Regions from separate parts of the Arthrobacter sp. KNU40 genome, predicted to be linked through region 3. Evidence: riboswitches for the same ligand, from Rfam matches in the RefSeq annotation. Region 3 holds a riboswitch; each other region holds the start of a gene.
The links. A riboswitch is a leader RNA that binds a small molecule or an ion and turns the genes downstream of it on or off. The one in region 3 is predicted to bind thiamine pyrophosphate.
Positions count from the first base shown of each region.

Region 1 (3,433 bases), 500 kb from region 3:
GGTCCGGGCGGAATTTGTTCCACCGGGGATCCGCGGTGCCGTCCATGAGCCCGACGCAGATCTTCGCCGCTGCCGGAGTGAGGAGTACGCCGTGGCGGAAGAAGCCGCTGGCCACGATGAGGCCGGGCACGGTTCTTTCGCGACCTTCCACGCGGCCCAGCAGCGGTGCATTGTCCGGAGTGCCCGGGCGCGCTCGGGCAGTTGCTTCCAGAAGTTCCAGTTCGGCCACAGCCGGGACAAGTACCTGGGCGTCGCGGAGCAATTGGTACACACCACCGGCTGACACCGGGTTGGCCGATCCCCCGGACGCCGACAAGCCGTCTTCACGTTGCGTCGCGCCGATCACCACCGTCCCGTCGTCGCGGGGCACGATATAGACGGGCACTCCGCGCACCATTCCCCGGACCGTGGCGGTGACCAGGGGTTGCAGGTGCTCCGGGACGCGCAACCGCAGTATGTCGCCATAGACCGGACGCAGCGGGAGTGACAATCCCTCCGGCAGGCCGTTCAAGCGGGCGGCATCCAGTCCGTTGGCTACCACTGTTTCCGTGGCGAGCACTTCGATTCCTGAGCCGAGCACGGCCCCGACGACGCGCCCGTCCTCCCACAGGAGGCCCGCCGCAGTGTCGTGGATCGCAAAACCGTCATCGGCCCCCGGAATCCAGCTGGAATCGCCGGGCTGGTGGTCTGCCAGCGCGCCCAGAATCGCGGCCGAAAGCCGGCGTGGATCCACTTGGTGGTCGCCCGGGATGTCGAAGGCGCAGGAAATCTGCGGGCTCAGCAGCGGCTCACGCTCCCGCGCCTCGCGCAACCGCACGGATTCCACCACCAGGCCATTGGCCAGCTGGACATCCCGGAGATCGGCGAGCGCCCGGCGGTCCGCAGCGTCCGCGCCGACGGCGAGGGTCGGCGTCGTACGGTAACCCGTGCTGCGGCCGATGCTCGAGCCGGTCACATTGCGTTCGAAGTCCGGCCACAATACCGACGATTCGAGCATTAGCTCCAGGAGGTCCTCTTCCTGGTAGTGCAATTCGCTGACCGGCGCCAGCATTCCCGCCGCCGCGAACGTAGCGCCGCTGGCTGGTGCGGGATCGATGAGGGCAACCGAACGGCCGGATCTGCGGGCTTCCCACGCGATGCCGAGGCCAATGACACCGCCCCCGATCACCGCGACATCCGCGCGCAGGGGTTCGTGCTGGCTGTTCACTTCGTCCATGGAGTCCTTCCCTACGCCGGTATTAGCCGGATCAGGTCAAGCGGTCGGCGCTGAAGCCCTCTCAGCCGCGCGGCGATTGTGACTGCCGCCGCGGCTCCCGCGGTACCTGCCCAGTTTAGAGGAACTACTCTGTTTCCATGACCCAGCACGATGTCCACACCACCGCCCGCCTGTACCTCTGCACCGACGCCCGCAAACCACAGGGTGATTTTGAGCAGTTTGTCGATGCCGCATTCGAAGGCGGCGTGGACATCATCCAGCTGCGCGACAAGACGATTGAAGCGGCGGAAGAACTCGAACTCCTGGAGATCCTGCAATCCGTGGCCCATCGTCACGGCCGTCTCTGGGCAGTCAACGACCGCGCGGACGTAGCATCCCTCTCCGGCGCGCCGGTGTTCCATATCGGCCAAAAGGACATTCCGCTGCGCTCTGCCCGGAAATTGCTCCACGACCCCACCATCATCGGCCTCTCCACGCACACGCCGGAACAGATTGACGCCGCCATCGCCGCGTCGCCTGGCCGCAGCGGCCTGGACTACTTCTGCGTCGGGCCGGTGTGGGCCACCCCCACGAAGCCGGGACGCTCCGCCGTCGGGCTCGATCTGGTGAAGTACGCTGCCAACGCGGTGAAGCAGGCAGACGAAGAGACCGTCGGGGGCGTCGTGCTCCCCTGGTTTGCGATCGGCGGGATCGATCTCGGCAACGTGGAAGAGGTAGTTAGGGCCGGCGCCAGCCGCATCGTGGTGGTGCGGGCAATCACCGAAGCGCAGGATCCGACGGCAGCTGCCCAGGCGCTCCTGGCTGCCCTGGACGCAGCGGCGGCCTAGCGAGACGCCGCGAGATTTTGGAGTTACCCTGACTTTCGTGTCACACCAGCGGATAGCCCCGAATGTCAGCGAAACGTCGAACCAGCTTGCGGAAGCGCTGGCGGCGCTGCGGACTGAACTCGAGCTGCCCGCAGGTTATCCCGCTGAAGCGCTGCGCGACGCTGAAGCCGCGGTTTCCGGACACGCCCTGCCGGCGCAGGACTTCACGGATGTTCCATTCATCACGATCGACCCGGCTTCTTCCACGGATCTCGACCAGGCCCTCTTTATAGACAGGTCCGGCGATGGTTACAGGGTTTTCTACGCCATCTCCGATGTGCCCTCCTTTGTACCCCCGGGAGGAGCGCTCGACGCCGAGACCCGCCACCGCGGGCAAACGTACTATGCCCCGGACGGCCGCATACCGCTGCACCCCGAGATCATCAGCGAGCATGCCGGAAGCCTGTTGGCCGGCCAGACGTGCGGCGCGTTCGTGTGGGACTTCGAACTCGATGCCGAGGCAGAGTTCCGCACCGTCTCCGTGCGTCGGGCAAGCGTACGCAGCCGCGCCAAACTCAGCTACAAGGGTGTGCAGGCGGAGATCGATTCCGGAAGGGCTGATCCCATCCTGCAGCTGCTCAAGGAGGTCGGGCTCAAGCGGGTGGAACTCGAACGCCGCCGCGGCGGCGCAAGCCTGAACATGCCTGAACAGGAAATCGTCCAACTGCCCGACGGCGGGGGGTACAGGATCGTCGCAGCCCCCTCGCTGCCGGTTGAGGACTGGAACGCCCAGATTTCGCTCATGACCGGGATGGCCGCCGCCCAGCTGATGCTCGATGGCAAAGTGGGGATTTTGCGCACCATGCCGGCCCCCGATGAGCGCTCGCTGCTCCATTTCAAACGGCAAACGGGGGCGCTCGGCAAGCCCTGGACCGAGGGGACGAGCTATGGAGCGTACCTGCGGACCCTCGATGCCAAGGACCCCCGGCAACTGGCCATCCTCCATTCAGCAGGGCTGCTTTTCCGTGGTGCCGGCTACACACCCTTCGACGGCGAGGTACCGGGCAGCGTCATGCAGTCAGCCATCGGGGCACCCTATGCCCACACCACCGCGCCGTTGCGCCGGCTTGTCGATCGTTTTGTGCTGGTCATCTGCGAAGCTCTGAGTAATGGAACAGAGATCCCTGCATGGGCCCGGAATGCTTTGCCGACCCTGCCGGTGATCATGGCGTCTTCCGACCAGCTTGCCGCCAAAATGGAACGCCTGGCCTTGGACACGGTGGAGGCAGCGCTCCTGGTGAACCACATCGGACAGGAATTCGACGCCGTAGTGATTTCCGGATCGAAGCCCGCCAAGAACAACGGAAACGGTAACGGGAACAGCGCCAATGGCAACAACGGTAATGGCAAT
Region 1 covers NZ_CP195850.1:3,784,938-3,788,370, forward strand. The annotation lists gene thiO (glycine oxidase ThiO) at 1-1,216, opposite strand, end outside; TPP riboswitch at 1,208-1,327, opposite strand; gene thiE (thiamine phosphate synthase) at 1,354-2,043, shown strand; gene ACSKT0_RS17560 (RNB domain-containing ribonuclease) at 2,081-3,433, shown strand, end outside.
Region 1: linked by a shared signal. The riboswitch ahead of thiO (glycine oxidase ThiO) and the one ahead of thiD (bifunctional hydroxymethylpyrimidine kinase/phosphomethylpyrimidine kinase) in region 3 are both predicted to bind thiamine pyrophosphate.

Region 2 (3,433 bases), 150 kb from region 3:
CCGAGGCGGCCGTTCTCAGTACCCCGGAGGCCCGTCGTACCGCCCGACGCCTGCGGCTCCAGGCCCCGCCTTGGGAAGCGCCCCTGCATATCGTGCCCGGTGTCCCCACACTTGTCCTGACCGGTGGTTGGGAACCCCTTTACGAAGAGATCGCCGGCTACTTGCAGGAAACCGGTGCCCTCCACCGCGTTGCGGCTGGAGGACACCGGCCTCATGATTCAGTTGAAGGAGACCGGATGATCCGGTCCTTCATCGCGGATGTCAGCCGCGCCGGATCAGTGCAAGCTTCCTGATTAGTTCAGGCTTTCCGACGTCGCTCAACGTTTTCCTGCGGGAACCTCGAGCTCGGGCAAGTAGACCTTGCCGCCGGATGCCAGGAATTCCTCGCTCTTTTCGCGCATCCCGCTGTACATTTCCGCGATGGCCGCCTGGGAATCCGCCGAGCCGTATTCGTCGCGGATGTCCTGGCTGATGCGCATGGAGCAGAATTTCGGTCCGCACATGGAGCAGAAATGCGCCGTCTTGGCCGGTTCCGCCGGGAGCGTCTCGTCGTGGAACGCTTCGGCCGTGACCGGATCCAACGACAGCGCAAACTGGTCACGCCAGCGGAACTCGAAGCGGGCCTTGGACAGGGCATCGTCGCGTTCGTGGGCGCCGGGGTGTCCCTTCGCAAGGTCGGCTGCGTGGGCGGCGATTTTGTAGGTGATCACGCCCGTCTTGACGTCGTCCTTGTTGGGCAGGCCCAAGTGTTCCTTCGGGGTGACGTAGCAGAGCATCGCGGTTCCGTAGCGCGCGATCTCCGTGGCGCCGATAGCCGAAGTGATGTGGTCGTAGCCCGGTGCAACGTCGGTCACGAGCGGGCCGAGGGTGTAGAACGGTGCGCCGTCGCACAACTCCTGCTGCCGCTCGACGTTCTCGCGGACGAGGTGGAACGGGATGTGCCCGGGGCCCTCCACCATGACCTGCACGTCGTACTTCCACGCCCGCTTCGTGAGCTCCCCGAGCGTGTCGAGCTCGGCGAACTGCGCGGCGTCGTTGGCGTCCGCCGTCGCTCCCGGACGCAAGCCGTCACCCAGCGAGAACGCGACGTCGTACTTGGCGAATATTTCGCAGAGTTCGTCGAAGTGCGTGTAGAGGAAGTTTTCCTCGTGGTGGGCCAGGCACCAGCCGGCCATGATGGAGCCGCCGCGGGAAACGATGCCCGTCACGCGGTTGGCTGTCAGCGGAACGTAGCGCAGCAACACGCCGGCGTGGATGGTCATGTAGTCCACGCCCTGCTCGCACTGTTCAATGACGGTGTCGCGGAAGATCTCCCACGTGAGCTTGTTGGCTTCGCCGTTGACCTTCTCGAGGGCCTGGTAGATGGGCACGGTGCCGATCGGCACGGGGGAGTTGCGGATGATCCATTCGCGGGTGGTGTGGATGTCGTCGCCCGTGGACAGGTCCATCACTGTGTCGGCGCCCCATTGCGTGGCCCACTGCAACTTGTCCACTTCTTCGGCGATGGAGCTGGTGACAGCCGAGTTGCCGATATTGGCATTGATCTTCACCAAGAAGGCCTTGCCGATGATCATCGGTTCGGATTCGGGGTGGTTGATGTTGTTGGGGATGATGGCCCGGCCGGCGGCGACTTCGCTGCGGACGAGTTCCACATCGCAGTTTTCGCGAAGTGCAACGAACTGCATTTCGGGCGTCACGATGCCCTGCTTGGCGTAGTGCATCTGTGTCACGGTCTTGCCGTCGACGGCGCGGCGGGGCACCGGTTGTGCGCCCTTCCACTCTGCGGAGGCGGCGCCGCGGCGCACGGCCGACTTGCCGTCGTCGAGCAGGTTCCGTTCGCGGCCGCTGTAGGCCTCGGTGTCACCGCGGGCTTCGATCCACTCGCTCCGGAACGGCTCGAGGCCGACCACAGGATCACTCCCGGGCCCTGCAGTCCGGTACACCTGGAAAGGCGTGTTGGCCTCGCCGTTGGGGGACGGCTCCAGGGCGATTTCAGTCACCGGAACCCGGATTCCCGTCTCGGCATCCTCCAGGAACGCGAGGGAATGCGACTTGAGGGATTGTGTCACCTCTTGCGGCGATCCGTTTTGGATAGGGCTCAGCTGTGATTCTTTGGTGCTCAAAGGATTACTCACTTCCTTCGCCGGCATTACCCGGACAGGTTCAACGGTCGCAGGCTGCGTCAGCCTGATCTCAGCCCTTGCAAGGGCCCCCGTGTGGTCGTAGACGAAGCTACCACAGCAGAGAGCTCCTGAGACAGATGTGACCAGGACAGCTGTGACGGGGCCGGCGACGGCGTCGGAGTCTAGGGTGGAATCATGGCGGAAATCATCGAATTCAGCGGCACCGTCCTCACCGGGCCGGAGGAGGAACGTCGCGGCCTCTGGTCGGTCAACGGACGGTTGACCTTTCTGCGGCCTGCTGCCGCACCGGACGTCGTCCTGGCCGGATGGGTGCTGCCCGGCCTTGTCGATGCGCACTGCCATGTTGGCTTGGGCAAGGGCGGGGCCGTCGACGACGAGACTGCGCGCCTGCAGGCGACGGCGGACCGGGACGCCGGGACGCTCTTGATCCGCGACGCCGGATCCGCAAGCGACACGCGGTGGCTGCAGCGCCGCACGGACATGCCGAGAATCATCCGCGCGGGCAGGCATATCGCGAGGCAACGCCGTTATATCCCCGGGCTGGCCGAAGAAGTCGAGCCGGAGGATCTGGCGGAGGCGGTGCGCAAGCAGGCGCAGTCCGGAGACGGCTGGGTCAAGATCGTCGGGGACTGGATCGACCGCTCCGCCGGGGATCTCGGCCCGTCCTTTCCGGCCGCCATCGTCAAGGACGCCGTCGCCGCGGCACACGACGAGGGAGCCAGGGTAACTGCCCATTGCTTCGCCGAAGGGACTATCGACGACATGCTCGACGCCGGCATCGACTGCATCGAGCACGCCACCGGCCTCCTGCCGCACCATATTCCCCGGCTGTTGGACCAGGATTTGCCGATTGTCCCCACCCTCATCAACATTGCGACCTTTCCGGACATCTCGAAGCAGGCGGAAGCGAAGTTCCCGCGATACGCCGCCCACATGACCATGCTGTGGGAGCGCAGGCATGAACGCGTCGCCGAGGCATTCGACGCCGGAGTGCGGGTGTACGCCGGGACAGATGCCGGCAGCGTCATCAAGCACGGCCGGATCGGTGAGGAAATCCTGGAATTGCATCGCGCGGGCCTTCCGGCGGCCGCCGCCCTCGATGCCGCCTGCTGGTCCGCACGCGAGTGGCTGGGGGCCGACGCCATCAGCGAAGGTGCCAGTGCCGACGTCGTGCTCTACGCAAACGATCCCCGCGCGTCCCTTGAGGTGGTGCTGAATCCGCGATGCACCGTGCTGAGGGGACATATTTCAGGGAACGCCGGGCATTAGGAATAAATTGAAGCTTCAAG
Region 2 covers NZ_CP195850.1:3,437,913-3,441,345, reverse strand. The annotation lists gene ACSKT0_RS16000 (alpha/beta fold hydrolase) at 1-293, shown strand, start outside; gene thiC (phosphomethylpyrimidine synthase ThiC) at 318-2,123, opposite strand; TPP riboswitch at 2,119-2,226, opposite strand; gene ACSKT0_RS15990 (amidohydrolase family protein) at 2,319-3,413, shown strand.
Region 2: linked by a shared signal. The riboswitch ahead of thiC (phosphomethylpyrimidine synthase ThiC) and the one ahead of thiD (bifunctional hydroxymethylpyrimidine kinase/phosphomethylpyrimidine kinase) in region 3 are both predicted to bind thiamine pyrophosphate.

Region 3 (3,433 bases):
CACCTACGTGGCGCCGGACCTGGTGGGACGCCTCGAAAAGTGGACCTCGGATCAGGACATCTTCTCGGCATGGCGCGTTGACGAACAGATCCACAAGGCATTGGAGCGCAAGGTCTTCCTGCCCTCCGGTGGTTCGCTCGTCATCGACCGCACCGAGGCCATGACGGTTGTTGACGTCAACACCGGGAAGTTCACCGGCAGCGGTGGCAACCTCGAGGAAACCGTCACCAAGAACAACCTTGAGGCTGCCGAGGAAGTGGTCCGTCAGCTGCGCTTGCGCGACATCGGCGGAATCATCGTCATCGACTTCATCGACATGGTCCTGGAATCCAACCGCGATCTCGTATTGCGCCGCTTGGTCGAGTGCCTCGGCCGGGACCGCACCAAGCACCAGGTCGCCGAAGTGACGTCCCTTGGCTTGGTCCAGATGACGCGCAAGCGCATGGGCACGGGCCTGCTGGAAGTCTTCGGCGAGCAGTGCGAAACCTGCGCCGGTCGGGGAATCGTCACGCACGACGAGCCTGTGGAGCACCGTCGGGCCAACGTGGTGGCAGCTGAACACCACCACCCACGCACGGAGTCACAGCCGACCGTCCGCCCCGAGCAGCGCAAGCGTCGCCGCGGCAGGGGCACCGGTCAGGGAACTGCCGAACTCCCGATCACCCCACCTGTGCCGGTCCACAGCGTGGAATCCACCGATCCGAACCGCCAGGCGGCCACCCGCGCAGCCCTTGCCACCATCGCGGCGGCAGCCCACGCAGCCCACCTGCACGACGACGAGCTCCACCACACGGCGGAATTGCTCGCCGACGGGCACGTAGCAGAAGCAACCCCGGTCCAGGCACCCCCGGCCCAGGCTCCTGCTGCTGCTTCGAGTAGCGAGGAACGTTCGAAGCCTGTGCTGCGATTCGGCGGCGAGGAAGTTGCGTTGCCCTTCGTCCACCACGAAGAGGAGCCAGCGAGTGGTGCACCTGCCATGAGCCTGGACCTCTTGGCACAGGCATTCGCGGGCCTCGGAGAAGCTCCCGACACTGCGACGACGGCAACTGAGGCCGAGGAAGCGCCCGCGGGGACCCCCGCGGCCGTTGCAAGCGGAGAATCCCCGGAAGCGGGTTCGCGCGGACGCCGAGGCCGTCGCAACCGCAGCGCCAGCCGGGCCCAGGGTGCCGCCAACGCCACCAACGTTGAGCACCACGAGGTTGCCGCGGCCGCCTCCGGTGGGGCAGCGCACGAGGCCAAGGCGACGGACGCTGCTCCAGCCAAGTCGACGGCGGCAGCGGAACCGATCATCCTCGGGGTCGGCGTGCCCAAGTCCGAACTCTAACCGCAGTTTCCTGCCCGAAGCCCCGGCCGTTTCCGCTCCTGTGGAAACCACCGGGGCTTCGGCGTTGCCGGCCAATTCACCGGACTCCGAGAATCCGGTTGCAAAGGGCGATTTCAGCGGGCGAGGCGTGATCCGGGTTAAGCTAGGGGACTGACACGGGGTGCCGCGCACCAAGCCGGCTGAGACCAGACCCGTTGAACCTGTCCGGTTAGCACCGGCGAAGGGATGTCTTGCATGACTGTTTCAGCGCAATCAGCCGTCTACCCGCTCAAGGCCATCCAGCGAGCTATCCCGAGGGTCCTCAGCATTGCCGGCTCGGATCCTTCGGGTGGTGCCGGGATCCAGGCAGACCTCAAGAGCATTGCGGCCAACGGAGGCTATGGCATGGCCGTGATCACGGCGCTCACGGTACAAAATACGCAGGGCGTCACGGCCGTCCATGTGCCTCCCGTGGAATTCCTGCGCCAGCAATTGGATGCGATTAGCGACGACATCACCGTCGATGCGGTCAAAATCGGCATGCTCGGGGACGCGGCCGTCATCCACGAAGTCCGTCGCTGGCTCGGCGAGGCGCGCCCCGCCGTCGTCGTGCTGGATCCGGTGATGATCGCGACCAGTGGCGACCGGCTCCTGGCGGAGTCCGCTGAAACCGCGCTGCGGGAACTTCTGCCCCTCGCTGACCTGGTGACCCCCAACCTTCCTGAATTGGCCATGCTGCTTGGCGAGCCTGTTGCCATTGACTGGGCATCAGCGTTGGAGCAAGGCAAACGCCTGGCTGCAGCCTGCGGAAACACCGTCCTGGTGAAGGGCGGCCATCTGCAGGGAGAGGGCTGCCCCGACGCCCTGGTCAACACCGAAGGAGTCCTGAGCCAGGACGTGGTGGAATTCGCCGGTCAACGCGTGGAGACCCGCAACAGCCATGGCACGGGATGTTCCCTGTCGTCGGCCATGGCGACGGCCAAGGCACGGCTCGGCGATTGGGAGTCTGCCTTGCGCGTAGTCAAGCCCTGGCTTCAGGGGGCGCTGACCCAGTCCGAGGTGCTGGAAGTGGGGAAGGGCAATGGGCCGATCCATCATTTCCACGCGCTCCAGCAGGACCTTCATCCGGGGGACTTTGCCGTCCGGATGTGGGACGCCGCCCAAACGGAACTCGCGGCCATTTATGGCCTGGACTTCATCCGGCATTTGCAAACCGGCGGCCTCAGCGAAGCGCAGTTCAGCTATTACCTCTCGCAGGATGCGATCTACCTCAACGGCTATTCCCGGGTCCTGGCGCGGGCAAGCGCCCTCGCGCCCAGCGAAACCGAACAGCTGTTCTGGGCCCGCGGTTCGCAGATGTGCCTTGAAGTCGAGTCCGAGCTGCACCGGAATTGGCTCAGCGGACGCCAGGTAAGCGGAGAACTGGGTCCAGTCACCAAGGCCTACGTGGACCACTTGCTGGCCGCGTCGGCGTCGGGCAGCTATGCAGTCCTGCTGGCCGCCGTGCTTCCCTGCTACTGGTTGTACGCCGAAGTGGGACAGCAGCTCCACCTTGGCTATATTCAGGCGGGAGCGTCGGACGAGCACCCTTACGCGGACTGGCTGCGCACGTACGCCGACGAAGCATTCGCCGAGGCCACCCGCAAGGCGATCGACATCACGGATGCCGCTGCGCAGGCCGCGTCGCCAGGGGAGCGCACGGCAATGATGGAGGCTTTCACCCAATCCTGCCGGTATGAAACGGCGTTCTTCGATGCTCCAAGGTTGCACGGCTGATCCCGGTTCCTGGCGCGGAAGCGCCGGATGAAGCGCCTGTTCCGGCGGGCGCTGCTGCGTGTCGGCGTCAGGATCCGAGCTTTTCCCCGCAGGCAGGGTAAGGTGGACGGGCACGGTACCGGATGGCGACATAGCCAGTCTGTGGCAGCCATCACGTGGCAGCCTCCGGACCTGGCCTCATTTGCAGCCGAAGGCGAAACTAGCGTAATCTAGATCTTCGGTGCTTACGCCAACACTTGGGTTATGCCCCTAGAAACCGTTCATTTGGAACTTACCTTCCATTTGGAACTATTCGAGGGATGACTCATGGATTCCGTACCGGAGTCCACGGCGTTGAGGCACAGCGTGAACCAG
Region 3 covers NZ_CP195850.1:3,283,831-3,287,263, reverse strand. The annotation lists gene ACSKT0_RS15125 (Rne/Rng family ribonuclease) at 1-1,324, shown strand, start outside; TPP riboswitch at 1,471-1,567, shown strand; gene thiD (bifunctional hydroxymethylpyrimidine kinase/phosphomethylpyrimidine kinase) at 1,559-3,079, shown strand.

Region 4 (3,433 bases), 1.5 Mb from region 3:
GGCCGTCAACAGGCACCTCAACAACCTCGTGCTGCTCGTCGCGCTGACGCTGATCGGGTTCGTTGGCTCGGTGACGGTGGCCCGCTTCGTGGCCGACCGAAGGGGACAGGTCAATGACTCCTAATGCCACCGGAGTTGACGCAGTGATCGATGCGGTCACCGCAGTGCTGCTGATTGTTGGTGCGCTGATGTCATTGGGCGCGGCAATCGGCCTGTTGCGGTTCCCGGACCTCATGAGCCGCATGCACGCGGCCACCAAGCCGCAAGTGTTGGGGCTGTTCCTCGTCTTGGCGGCCATCGGGCTGCAGATGCGCGAATGGTGGGTGTGGCCGATCCTGGCGGTGGCCTGGATCTTCCAGCTGCTGACCGTGCCCGTATCCGCACACATGGTGGGCCGCGCAGGCTACCGGACCAAGCACCTCCACCGCGAGTTGCTGAGCATAGACGAACTTGAGGCCGTGGTGCTGCGGGCTGCCGGTCAACGGGCAGCGGAGAAAGCTCAGGAAACGGGACCGGCAATGCCCCACACCGGGAACGGCGGGAGCCCAGCGGCGAACGGCCGGGACGGCGGGCCGTCAGCCTAGACGATGTCCTGCGTCTTCGAGAAACGCGAGATGGCGCGCTGTGTACTGCGGCTTGCGAAAACCTGGATGACTGCGCTGACGGTCGCCGAAATCAGCGCAAAGGTCAGCGCCGAGCGCAGGCTTGCCTCCATGTCGTCGTGACCCTTGGGAGGCTTCTTGCCGGTCGACTTTTCCCACAACGCATTGACGATCTTGGTGCCGACAAAGCCTGCGCCGATGCTGACGCCAGTGCCGAGCAGCTTGATGAGGAGGTTCATTCCGGGACTCCTTGCGGGAGGAAACAGGACCGTCCCCAGCCTAACCCCACTTCAGGGCAGTTCCGGAGCAACGGTTGGGGATTGGCGCCTCAGCCGGAAGAACTCCTCCAAAGCTCCAGGCTTTGGACGGACGGGCACGATGTCACGGTCCTCGGCCAGTATCGCTTCCACCGTGCCGAGAGCGAGGAGCTCATCCAGCAGCGCCAACGTGGGCGGCATGAGCTTAAGGGTTCCGGCGGCTTCGGCATCCAGGATCCCGCGGACCGGCATCCACAAGGACGATGACGCTTCCGTGGTTTGGTGCCTTGGTTCGGCACCGGAAAGCGGGCAGGCAAGGTAGAAGTATGTGTCGAAGCGCTTGGGCTGGTCTGCGGGGGTGACCCAGTTGGCCCACGGGCGGAGGGTGGCGGCGTCGAGCTTCAGCCCGGCCTCTTCGAACACCTCGCGCTGTGCGGCCGCCAGCACCCGGCCGGCGTTGAACCGGGCCGAAGCGGGCTCGACGGCGATGCTGCTCCGGTGCCATGCGGCGGTGTGCCGCTCGACGACGTCGTCCTCGAAGTCCCAGCCGGAGCTGTCCGCCTGGTCCACTCGTCCCCCGGGGAAGACGACCATGCCCGCGGCGAAATCCATCGTGGTCACGCGGTGCTGCACGAACACCTCCAGGCCGCGCCCGGCATCCGCCGGAACCTCCGGGTCTGACTGAACCGTGTGAACGGGGGCCTCGCGGACCAGGATCACGCTCGCGGCGAGCCTAGGTTCGGCCACCGTGGTGCTGTTCGCTTCGTCAATGCCTGCCAAGACCGCTCCTTTGCCCGCGTTGCGTCACATTCTGCTGGATCATTCTCCCAGCTTCTGCGCCCGCCCGCGCCATTCCGGGCCCTGCCCGCGTCCGGCCGGCGAGTGATCCAGCAGAATCCGTCGTGTGACCGTTCCGCGTAGGCCAGCACAGCGCCCGCAACCCCGCCAAGGTGTAAACTGAACCACGCCCAAAAGGGTGGATTGATAACGACAGGGGAGCGCCGCCGTCGGGCTCGCAGCAATGCGGTACGGATGACGGGCGCTGAGAGTGCGGACAGCCGCAGACCCTCGAACCTGATCCGGCTAGTACCGGCGCAAGGGAGTCGAGTTCTCATAGTGTCCGGACCGGCGCGGCGGAAGCCGCTCGCAGGCAACCGGAAACACTTTCCCCTCCTGTTCCTCAGGAGGACAAAATGACTGGTATTTCTGCAAGGCCGGGCCTCACCAAGCCTGGTTACAACTGGCGCGTCGTGGACATCGTCGTGGCGGCACTGATCTCGATCGCCGGTGGCGTGATCTTCTGGGCATGGGACCAGATGGCTCTGGTTGCTACGCCTATGTCTGCCGGCTACCCGCCGCTGAGCGGCCTGATCGCCGGTGGCTGGATGATTCCGGCAGTGCTGGGCATGCTCATCGTCCGCAAGCCCGGTGCGGCAATTTTCTGCGAGACGGTGGCCGCCACCAGTGAGCTCATCATGGGTTCGCAGTACGGCACCACGGTCCTGATCTCGGGCCTGCTCCAGGGTCTCGGCGCGGAACTCATCTTCCTGGCCTTCATGTACAAGAAGTTCAACCTGCCGGTGTCCCTGCTGGCCGGTGCCGGCGCGGGCCTGTTCTGTGGTTTGAACGACTCCTTCCTGCCGTGGGGCTGGAACATCGCCTACGAACCCGTCGACAAGCTCGCGTACATCGTGTTCTGCACGATCTCCGGTGCCGTCATTGCCGGAGCCCTGTCCTGGATCGCGACCCGCGGCCTGGCCAAGACCGGTGTCCTGAGCGCGTTCGCGTCCCGCAAGGCCGCCTCGGAGCCCGTCTTTTCCTGATGCCCAGTCCTGATTCCGGCACCCCTGCTACTGTGCGACCCGCCGCCATTTCCGCGCAAGGCTGGGGCTGGCGGCACGCTGGCCGCACCACGCAGGCCATCCACGCCCTCGACCTGGACATCCGCCCAGGCGAGCGTGTGCTCCTGCTCGGCCCCTCGGGCGCGGGCAAGTCGACGCTCCTGCACGCCTTGGCGGGCGTATTGGGCGAGGAAGGTGACGACGCCGACGAGACCGGCTCGTTGCTGGTGGACGGCGTTTCGCCGAAGGCCCAGCGGGGCCGTGCCGGACTCATGCAACAGGACCCCGAAACCCAGGTGGTGCTTTCCCGGTTGGGCGACGACGTCGCGTTCGGCGCCGAGAACCTTTGCGTGCCGCGGGAAGAGATCTGGACGCGGGTCCATGAAGCGCTCGACGACGTCGGGCTGCGGAATAGTGCGAGCGGCAACTTTGCGCTCGACCACCCGACCTCGGCCCTCTCGGGCGGGCAGAAGCAGCGCCTTGCGCTCGCCGGCATCCTGGCGATGCGGCCCGGCTTGATCCTCCTGGACGAGCCGACCGCCAACCTGGACCCCGCTGGCGTACTGGAGGTCCGCGATGCCGTCGCCCGCTGCCTGGACAAGACCGGCGCCACGTTGGTGGTGGTGGAGCACCGGGTCTCGGTTTGGAAAGACCTCGTGGACCGGATCGTGGTGCTCCAGCCGGGCAGCTCCTCGTCCGCGGGAGGGTCGACGCCTGCGGTGCTTCTGGACGG
Region 4 covers NZ_CP195850.1:4,759,956-4,763,388, reverse strand. The annotation lists gene ACSKT0_RS22175 (monovalent cation/H+ antiporter complex subunit F) at 1-124, shown strand, start outside; gene mnhG (monovalent cation/H(+) antiporter subunit G) at 114-584, shown strand; gene ACSKT0_RS22165 (DUF4235 domain-containing protein) at 581-841, opposite strand; gene ACSKT0_RS22160 (NUDIX hydrolase) at 893-1,639, opposite strand; TPP riboswitch at 1,842-1,978, shown strand; gene ACSKT0_RS22155 (ECF transporter S component) at 2,053-2,682, shown strand; gene ACSKT0_RS22150 (ABC transporter ATP-binding protein) at 2,682-3,433, shown strand, end outside.
Region 4: linked by a shared signal. The riboswitch ahead of ACSKT0_RS22155 (ECF transporter S component) and the one ahead of thiD (bifunctional hydroxymethylpyrimidine kinase/phosphomethylpyrimidine kinase) in region 3 are both predicted to bind thiamine pyrophosphate.